DNA from 3 places in the Micromonospora sp. 067-2 genome. Region 2 is predicted to be linked to each of the others. Evidence: riboswitches for the same ligand, from Rfam matches in the RefSeq annotation. Region 2 holds a riboswitch; each other region holds the start of a gene.

Region 1 (3,267 bases), on a different contig from region 2:
GATCGGGTTCTCCCCGAAGCCGCGCGGCGGCTGGATGAGCAGCACCACGTTGCCGAAGCGCAGCCCGGCGAGCGCGATGTCCCCGCCGTCGGTGTACAGCTCGCCGGGGGGCTCACCCCAGTGTTCCCGGATCCGCATCCGCAGCTCGGCGGGGACCGCCTCGAACCACCGCCGGTACGTCTGGCCGGGCACCCGGGCTTCGGCGGCGGCCAGTTGCTCCGGAGTGAGCCACTCCACGTCGTGACCGCCGGCGGCGATCAGCGCGTGGATCAGCGCGTCGCCGTCGTCGGGCAGCGGCGCGTCGCCGAGGTGGTAGCCGGCGTCGGCGAACGCGGCGAGGAGTCGGACCGCCGACACGGGGGTGTCCAGCCCGACGGCGTTACCGACCCGGGAGTGCTTCGTGGGGTACGAGCTGAGCACCACGGCGACCCGCTTGTCGGCGTTGGGCACGTACCGCAGCCGGGCGTGGCGCACCGCGATCCCGGCGACCCGGGCGGCCCGGTCGGCGTCGGCGGCGTAGACCGAGAGCCCGTCGGCGTCGATCTGCTTGAACGAGAACGGCACGGTGACGATCCGGCCGTCGAACTCGGGGATGGCCACCTGCATCGCCGCGTCCAACGGGGACAGTCCGGCGTCGCTGCCCGCCCACTGCTCACGGGTGCTGGTCAGGCAGAGCGCCTGGATGACCGGGACGTCCAGGGCGGCCAGCGCGCCGACGTCCCAGGCGTCCTCGTCGCCACCACCGGAGGCGTCCGCGGCGACCGCACCGCCGGCCGCGAGCACGGTGACCAGCAGCGTGTCGCAGCGGGCGAAGAGCCCGAGCGGGCCGGCGCCCGCGGTCAGCCCGCGTAACGAACCGCAGAAGATGGGCAGCGGGTTGGCGCCGGCCGCCCGCACCGCGTCGGCGAGCACGTCGACGAAGCCGGTGTTGCCGGCCAGCGCGTGCGCCCGGTAGAAGACGATCCCCACGGTGGGCCGGTCCGGGTCGACGGGGTGCTCACCGTGCACGCCGTACGCCGGGGTGGGTGCGGGTGGGGCGAAACCCTCACCGGTGAGCAGCACCGTGTCGGAGAGGAACCGGGCCAGGTGGCCCAGGTTGTCCGGGCCGCCCTCGACCAGGTAGGCCAGCGCCTGGGTGACGACGCCGGACGGCACGGTGGAGATGGCCATCAGCTCCGCGTCGGGCACCGCCTCACCGCCGAGCACGACCGTCGGCCGGCCGCTCGCGAGCACCGCGGCGAGCCCGTCCGGCCACGCCTGCCGACCCCCGAGCAGGCGTACGACGGCGAGGTCGACCCCGTCGAGAAGCGCGGGCACCTCGTCGGCGCTGACCCGGGCGGGGTTGGCCAGCCGGTAGTCGACACCGCTGGCGCGGGCGGCCAACAGGTCGGTGTCGGCGGTGGAGAGCAGCAGGATGCGCACGGGAGGCTCCGGTGAGTGACGCCCCGGCCGCCGTGGAGGCGACCTGGACGAAGCGGGTGGGTGCGGCGTCAGCCGGTACGACGGCCCGGCGCGCGGTCACCGACGGCTGTCGGCAGCCGGTCGACGCCGGGTGCGCGGCTCAGCGGCCGCAGGAACCGGCGTGACCGTGCGCCCGGCCGGCCGAACGTCCGCAGACGTGGCCGGGTGCGGGGGCTGCGGAGCGCCCACCGTGCGGGTCACGACGATACTCGTCGATGAAAGAGACGCCGTGCGTCATCGGGTCCTCCTCGGGTGTCCACGCCCTGGGGTACGTCCCGACGGCCGAAGTATCCTGGCTTCCGGATCGACGCTCTCCCCCGGCCTTCCAACCGCAGACACACGGTCGTGGCGCACGAGGGGGGATCACTCCCCGGTGACAGTGGCGGGACCGCGTCGGAATCACACCGACTTCCTTCACTGCCGTCAGGCCGCGAATGCTGCCACACCGCTGCGCCGCCGGTCAACGCCGCCCCCTCAGCGGACGGCGCCGCCAATCCATCGACAGACGGCAATTTCTAGGCGCCGATTCACGATCGTCACGACACCGCACCTCGTGTCCCGCACCCGATGCTCCACTCCACCGGCGCCCGGCCAAACGGCCATGATCAATTGGAACCTGCGCTTCGGGATGGCCCGAACGCGAGATCTTGGACACTTACCGTCAACTCGAAACGGTAAGTGTCCAAGATCTGCGTGCCTCTACCGAGCACCGGTCCGCCAGGGGCCGCGGGCCGCGCGGGCCGCGCGGGCCGCGCGGGCCGCAGGTCGCGGGTCGCGCGGGATGCGCGGGCCGCGCGGGATGCGCGGGCCGCGCGGGATGCGCGGGCCGCGCGGGATGCGCGGGCCGCGCGGGCCGCAGGTCGCGGGTCGCGCGGGATGCGGACTGCGGGCGGCGGGCTCGTTGTCGGGCCTCAGCGGGCGTGGCGTTCCGGGTGTGCCCGGCTCCAGGTGCGCATGCGTTCCGGATAGCCGGTGCGGGCCGCCTCGTACAGCGGCACCGCGTGCTTGCGGGCGATGGCGCCCGCCGCGCGTGGCGTGCCGGTCCGGCGGCGGATCCACTCGCCGTCGTGGGCGATGGCCACGACGGTCGTGTCCGTGGCCGTGGTCTCCGGCTCCAGGTAGAACTCCACCCCCCGCCGGCTGGCGAGAAACGCCTCCAGCGCCGCGAGATCCTCCCGGGTCCCCTCGCGGTCCAGCTTCGTCGGGGTCGCCTCGGTGCCCCGTGCCCGTCGACTGAACCAGCCCATGCCCCACCCCTTCCTCGACGCTCCCGCCAGTGCACCACCGCTTCCTGGCAATACGCTGCACGCCGGGTGGGAGTGAGCTGGTCGCGCCACGGTTGGAACCCGCCGCGCCGCAGCGGTGTCATGAGTGTGATGCAACCGGAGGTCTCCCTGAACGACGACGTGCTCGTCAACCGCGCTCGGTCAGGTGACCTGGAGGCGTACGACCTCCTGGTCGCCCGGCACACCCCGTCCGCGTACCGGACGGCGGTGCTGCTCGGCGCGGGCGCGGACGCCGAGGACGTCATCCAGGAGGCGTTTGTGAAGGGGCACCGCAGCCTGTCGCGCTATCGGGGCGACTCGTCCTTCCGATCCTGGCTGTTGGCGATCGTCGCCAACGAGACCCGCAACCTGCACCGGTCCCGTACCCGCCGCGACGGCCTCGTCCTGCGGGCGGCGGCGGCCAACCCGGTGTCCGAGATCACCGAGGACGGTGCGGTCGGGGCGGTCCTCGCCGGTGAGCGTCGCGCGGCGCTGGTGCAGGCCCTGCGCCAACTGCCGGAGCGGGACCGTGAGGTGATCG
Region 2 (3,267 bases):
GGGCATCCTCGCCGGTGTTGTCCCGCAACTGCAGGAACTCCTCGACGTCCGGGTGCCACGGCTCCAGGTAGACGCAGGCCGCGCCCTTGCGCCGGCCGCCCTGGTTGACGGCGGCGACGCTCGCGTCCAGCGTGCGCAGCCACGGCACGATCCCGTTGGACTGCCCGTTCGTGCCGCGGATGAGCGAGCCCCGGGACCGGACCCGGGAGTACGCGATGCCGATGCCGCCGGCGAACTTGGACAGGTTGGCGACCTGGGCGTACCGCTGGTAGATCGAGTCCAGCTCGTCGCGCGGCGAGTCGACCAGGTAGCAGGAGGACATCTGGGTGTGCCGGGTGCCGGAGTTGAACAGCGTCGGCGAGCTGGGCAGGTAGGCCAGGCTGGACATCAGCCGGTAGAAGTCGATCGCCTCGTCCGGTGTCCGGGACAGCCCGCAGGCCACCCGCAGCAGCCAGTACTGCGGGGTCTCCAGGACCAGCCGGCTGGTGGGGTGCCGCAGCAGGTACCGGTCGTAGACCGTGCGCAGCCCGAAGTACTCGAACCGCCGGTCACCCTCCGGGTCGACGGCGTCGTCGAGGGTACGGGCGTGTGCGGCGACGAACGCGGCGGTGTCGTCGGAGATCAGTCCCTCGGCGTGGCCGGTCCGGATCGCCGCGCTGAACGAGGTGATGCCCTGCCGGTGGACCTCCTTGTCCACGTAGCCGACCAGCAGCCGCGCGGCGAGACGGGAGTACTGCGGTTCCTCCCCGATCATCTCGGCCGCCGTCTGGATCGACAGCCGGTCCAGTTCGGCCGTCGTCGCGCCGTCGTACAGGCCGCTGATCGTCCGGGTCGCCACCCGCAGCGGGTCGACGTCGGTGAGGTCGTCGGCCCACCGCTCGACCGCCCGGACGATCTTGTTCACATCCACCTGTTCGGTGGCGCCGTCGCGTTTGCGGACCTGCATCTGCGCCCGTCGCCGACCGGGCGGGGCCGGCTCGGCGCTGGCCGGAACTACCTGGGTGACCGTCACCACTCACTCCTCGCGAGTTCGAGACCTGATGGCCCTCGGACACGAGGAGGCGGACACCGGTGGACGCCACGCCGGAGGGCGCGGGGTCAGGTGGCGTCAGCCGTCCCACGCGGCCTCGGACCGCCGCCCACCCGGGTGCGGGTACGCGGCGCGCTGGCAGGTCTTCGGACTTGCGGGCACGACCGGGCTCGCCGGTCTCCTACTGGCCGTCGCTTCCCAGGCCGCTTCGCGGCCCAGTGCTGATGACGGCGGTCGTTCCCACTTACCGCTGCGGGGCAGTCCCGGATTCCCACCGGGTTCCCTCTTGCCTCGACCACTGACGATGAGCGGCCGAACCAGCTGCGCTCAACACCATATATAGGGAGGGACACGGTTGTCACACCCCACATGTCGATCTGCGGCGCAGCCGGCTCTCGTCCATCGACGCCGCCGGGGACCGGGTTGACCGCCCGAACCGGCACCGATACCGTCAACCCACTATCTGCGGCGACGCGAGGGAAGCCGGTGAGATTCCGGCGCGGTCGCGCCACTGTGAGCGGTTCCCCTGCACGGGGCACCGCGAGTCAGGACGCTCGGTCGTCCGCAGCCTTGCGATGGGGACGCGTTATCCCCGGGGAGGTTCGTGTACCCATGTCCAGCTCCACGTCCAGCCAGCCCCTGGTGCAGCCCGCTGACACCGCCCGTCTTCTATGGACGGTCCTGGCCACCGTCGCCGTGCTCACGCTGCTGGCCTACCTCGTCGCCTTCGACCAGGGAGCGGTCTCGCGCAGCGGGATGTACCTGCACGAGCTGATGCACGACGGTCGGCACCTGCTGGGTGTCCCGTGCCACTGACGGCCACCACCGGCACGCCCACGTTCGTCAGCGTGCTGCTCCGCGGGCTGCTCGCCGGCCTGGTCGCGGGCCTGCTCGCCGGCACGTTCGCCTACTTCGCCGGCGAACCACGCGTTCAGGCCGCCATCGCCATCGAGGAGGCGGCGGCACACGCCGAACCCGCCACCGGCGCACACGACCACGAGGAGGCGCTGGTCAGCAGGACCGGCCAGCGCGGCGGCCTGTTCCTGGCCACCGGCCTGTTCGGCGCCGCGATGGGTGGCCTGCTGGCCACCGCGTACGTCCTGCTGCAGCGTCGACGGCGGACCGACGACGACGGACGGTCGGGTCTGCTGCTGGCCGGCGCCGCGCTGCTCGGCGTGGTGATCGTGCCGTTCGTCAAGTACCCACCCAATCCCCCGGCCGTCGGTGATCCGGCCACCATCGACCAGCGCACCGGCACCTACCTGCTGATGGTGGTGCTCGGCCTGGTGGCGGTCTGGTCCGGCTCGCTGGGCTACCGGGCGCTTCGCGGCGACGCACCGCAGTGGCTCCGCGCCGCCGCCGCCCTCGGCGGGTTCCTGCTGGTCACCGTGGTGTCCTACGTGGTGCTGCCGTCGTTCCAGGAGGTCCCGGACGACTTCCCCGCCGCCCTGCTGTGGGACTTCCGACTGGCCTCCCTGGGCACCCAGGTGGTCCTCTGGACCGGCATCGGCCTGCTGTTCGCGGCTCTGCTGAACCACGACCGGCGCCGCAGGAGCACCAGCGCACCCCTGAGCACGTGAGCGTCACCAGCCTGCGGCTGGTCGCGCACGGTTCCACCGCCGCCCTGCGGCAGGCCCGGTTCGGCGGGCAGCTCGACGACCTGGACGAGGGCGGCCTGCGGGCCGCCCTCGCCCTGGCTCCCGCCGCGCCGGGCCGACGGGCGCTCCTGGGTGCCTCCGACGTCTGCCTGTCCAGCCCAGCGGTGGCGGCCACCCGGACCGCGTACGCCCTCGGCCTGACGCCCACCGTCGACGCGGCGCTTGCCGACTGCGACTACGGCGACTGGAACGGGCGGTCGCTGGAGGAGATCGCCGCCACGCAGCCCGAGGCGCTGCGCGAGTGGCTGTCCGCACCGGACGCCGCACCCCACCGGGGCGAATCGGTCCTGGCGCTGCGCGAGCGGGTCGGCCGCTGGCTGGACGGCCAGCGCGACCGTGGCCAGCGGGTCATCGCCGTCACCCACCCGATCCTGCTCCGGGTCGCCGTCGTGCACGCCCTCGACCTGCCGTTGGTGACGTACCGGCAGCTGGACGTCGAGCCGTTGGCGATCGTCCGGCTCACCAACCGCGGCTCGGGGTGGCAGCTGCGGCTCGCCGCACCACCGGCGTAGGGACAGCGAACGCCGGGGCGGAGATGGTCACCTGCCAGGGCCGTTGGCGAGTGCCCGGCCGAGGAGG
Region 3 (3,267 bases), on a different contig from region 2:
TCGACTACTCCGAACACGGCGTGCTGCACATCTCGGCCACCACCACCGAGGCCGCGGCGATCAGCCGGCTCGGCTTCCGGCTGGAACCGCTCGCCCCGCCGCCGAGCGCCGAGCGCGGCGCCAGCGACGTGGGCGCGTTGGCCTTCCCGCCCGCCGACTCCAACTACCACGACTATGCCGAGCTGACGGCCGTGGTGAACCAGGCCGTCGCCGACCATCCGGCCATCGCCCGCAAGATCAGCATCGGTACGTCGTACGAGGGCCGCGACCTGGTGGCGGTGAAGATCTCCGACAACGTGGGCACCGACGAGGGCGAGCCGGAGATCCTGTTCAACGCCCAGCAGCACGCCCGCGAGCACCTGACCGTCGAGATGGCGATCTACCTGCTCAACCTGTTCACCGACAACTACGGCAGCGACTCCCGGATCACCAACATCGTCAACAGCCGGGAGATCTGGATCGTGCCGACGGTCAACCCCGACGGCAGCGAGTACGACATCGCCACCGGGTCGTACCGGTCCTGGCGCAAGAACCGGCAACCCAACAGCGGCTCGTCCAACGTGGGCACCGACCTCAACCGCAACTGGTCCTACCAGTGGGGCTGCTGTGGTGGGTCGTCCGGAACCACCTCGTCGGACACCTACCGCGGCCCGTCGGCGTTCTCCGCTCCCGAGACGTCCGCGCTGCGCAACTTCGTCAACAGCCGGGTGGTCGGCGGCGTCCAGCAGATCAAGGCGAACATCGACTTCCACACGTACTCGGAGCTGGTGCTCTGGCCGTTCGGCTACACCACCGCGAACAACCCCGCCGGGATGAGCGCGGACCAGTACAACACCTTCTCCACCATCGGCCAGCAGTTGGCGGCCACCAACAACTACACCCCGGAGCAGTCCAGCGACCTCTACATCGCCGACGGCACCAGCATCGACTGGATGTGGGCCACCCACAACATCTGGGCGTACACCTTCGAGATGTACCCGGGCTCGTCAGGCGGCGGCGGTTTCTACCCGCCCGACGAGGTGATCCCCGCGCAGACCAGCCGCAACCGCGAGGCCGTGCTGCTGCTCAGCGAGTACGCCGACTGCCCGTACCGGGCCATCGGCAAGCAGGCGCAGTACTGCGGCGGCGGCGGTGGCACCACGGTCTTCTCGGACACCTTCGAGACCGCGACCGGGTGGACCACCAACCCGGCCGGCACCGACACGGCCACCCTCGGGGCGTGGGAACGGGGTGCCGCCCAGGCGACCACCTCCTCCGGCGCCAAGCAGCTCACCCCGTACGCCGGCGCCAACGACCTGGTGACCGGACGGCTCGCGGGATCGGCGGCCGGTGACTACGACGTCGACGGTGGCGTGACCAGCGCGCGGTCCCCGGCGGTGACGCTGCCGTCGGCCGGCACGCTGACCCTCTCGCTGGCCTGGTACCTGGCACACGGCTCGAACGCCTCCTCGGCCGACTACTTCCGGGTGAGCGTGGTGCACAACGGAGGCACCACGGCGCTGCTCACCCAGGCCGGTGCGGCGGCCAACCGCAACGGGAGCTGGGCGGTGGCCAACCTCAACCTCACCCCGTACGCCGGTCAGTCGGTCCGCATCCTCGTCGAGGCGGCCGACGCCTCCGGCGCCAGCCTGCTGGAGGCGGCTGTGGACAACGTCACCATCACGTCCTCCTAACCCCGTGGGGCCCCGTCCGCCCCCACGGGGCCCCACCCCCACCCCCCACCCCGCGCTGATCTAGGGCATATCGTCGTTGCGAGAGATCTACTCATGGCGATATGCCCTAGATCAACGAGGGTTGTCTTGGCGGTGCGCTACCGTTTCAGCGACCACTCCGCAGCGAAGCCGGTGCGAAACCCGGCGCTGTCCCGCAACTGTGATGCCCCGTCCCGGTGACGGGGATGAGCCAGGTCGCCTGCGGATGGGTCGCGACACGCGCTCTCGAGGAAGGGCGCCTCGTGGGCGGGCGTACGAAAGTCCCTGTCGGCGAAGCACCACATTCCTCGACCGACAGGAGGACCCATGTCCGCACGTACCCCCCGGCTCTTCGCCGCGACTCTCGCGGTCGCCGCGCTCGCCCTCGGCGCGTGCGCCGAGAAGACCGACGACCAGCCGGCGGCCGGCGGCAGCTCCGCGACCGTCGCCTACCCCGTCACGGTCGGCCCGCTCACCCTCGACAAGCGCCCCGAGAAGATCGTCTCGCTCTCGCCCACGGCCACCGAGATGCTCTTCGCGATCGGTGCCGGCCCGCAGGTGACGGCGGCGGACGACAACTCCAACTACCCGGCCGAGGCGCCCAAGACCAACCTGTCCGGCTTCCAGCCCAACGCCGAGGCGATCGCCGCCAAGAGCCCCGACCTGGTGGTGCTCTCCAACGACACCAACAAGATCGTCGATCAGCTCGACAAGCTCAAGATCCCGGTCTACCTGACCCCGGCGGCCACCACGCTGGACGACTCGTACCGGCAGATCACCGAACTGGGCGCACTGACCGGCCACGCCGACCAGTCGACCGACGTCACGAGCCGGATGAAGGACGACATCGCCAAGCTGGTCAAGGACCTGCCGCAGCGCGCCGAGAAGCTCACCTACTACCACGAGCTGGGCCCCGAGCTGTACAGCGCGACCAGCAAGACCTTCATCGGCTCGCTCTACAGCCAGGTCGGCCTGACCAACATCGCCGACCCGGCCGACGCGGACGGCAAGAACGGCGGCTACCCGCAGCTGTCCCAGGAGTTCATCGTCAAGGCCAACCCGGACTTCGTCTTCCTGTCCGACACCAAGTGCTGCCAGCAGAACGCCGACTCGATCAAGGCTCGCAGCGGCTGGGCTGGGCTGACCGCGGTGAAGAACAGTCAGATCGTCGCGTTGGACGACGACGTCGCCTCCCGCTGGGGCCCGCGCGTCGTGGACCTGCTTCGGGTGATCATCGACGCGGTCGCCAAGGTGCCCGCGTGACCGTCATCCCTCGGTGAGCGAAGCACCACCGGTGGACGCCACGACACCGCCACCCCGGCCCGCCGGGGCGACGCCACCAACCGCCGGGGCGACGCCGTCAACCCGGCCCGCCGAGGCGACGCCACCAACCCGGCCCGCCGGGGCGGCGCCGCCGTCCCGGCCGGCCGGGCTGCCGTCCGCGGCCCGACCCGCCGGCCTGCGCAAGCGCTGGGTGGTCGCCGGCGTGTTCGCGGTGCTCGTCGCGTTGGTCGCCGGGGTCTCGTTCGGCCCGGTCAGCCTGCCACCCGGCAGCGTCGCCGCCGAGCTGCTCAAC

What was found. Region 2 has a riboswitch for cobalamin ahead of ACLJN9_RS18690 (CbtB domain-containing protein). Riboswitches for the same ligand answer to the same signal wherever they lie in the genome.
Region 1: it holds a riboswitch for cobalamin, as region 2 does, so the genes downstream of both, cobN (cobaltochelatase subunit CobN) here and ACLJN9_RS18690 (CbtB domain-containing protein) in region 2, are expected to answer to the same signal.
Region 3: it holds a riboswitch for cobalamin, as region 2 does, so the genes downstream of both, ACLJN9_RS07330 (ABC transporter substrate-binding protein) here and ACLJN9_RS18690 (CbtB domain-containing protein) in region 2, are expected to answer to the same signal.

The regions. Positions count from the first base shown of each region.
Region 1 covers NZ_JAJPWB010000001.1:218,637-221,903, reverse strand. The annotation lists gene cobN (cobaltochelatase subunit CobN) at 1-1,422, opposite strand, end outside; gene ACLJN9_RS01005 (hypothetical protein) at 1,434-1,586, shown strand; cobalamin riboswitch at 1,747-1,876, opposite strand; gene ACLJN9_RS01000 (hypothetical protein) at 2,373-2,708, opposite strand; gene ACLJN9_RS00995 (RNA polymerase sigma factor) at 2,829-3,267, shown strand, end outside.
Region 2 covers NZ_JAJPWB010000007.1:233,475-236,741, forward strand. The annotation lists gene ACLJN9_RS18685 (ribonucleoside-diphosphate reductase subunit alpha) at 1-1,012, opposite strand, end outside; cobalamin riboswitch at 1,150-1,367, opposite strand; cobalamin riboswitch at 1,457-1,608, shown strand; gene ACLJN9_RS18690 (CbtB domain-containing protein) at 1,643-1,846, shown strand; gene ACLJN9_RS18695 (CbtA family protein) at 1,837-2,610, shown strand; gene ACLJN9_RS18700 (histidine phosphatase family protein) at 2,607-3,200, shown strand; gene ACLJN9_RS18705 (PLP-dependent aminotransferase family protein) at 3,228-3,267, opposite strand, start outside.
Region 3 covers NZ_JAJPWB010000003.1:139,643-142,909, reverse strand. The annotation lists gene ACLJN9_RS07335 (M14 family zinc carboxypeptidase) at 1-1,673, shown strand, start outside; cobalamin riboswitch at 1,787-1,927, shown strand; gene ACLJN9_RS07330 (ABC transporter substrate-binding protein) at 2,019-2,954, shown strand; gene ACLJN9_RS07325 (FecCD family ABC transporter permease) at 3,124-3,267, shown strand, end outside.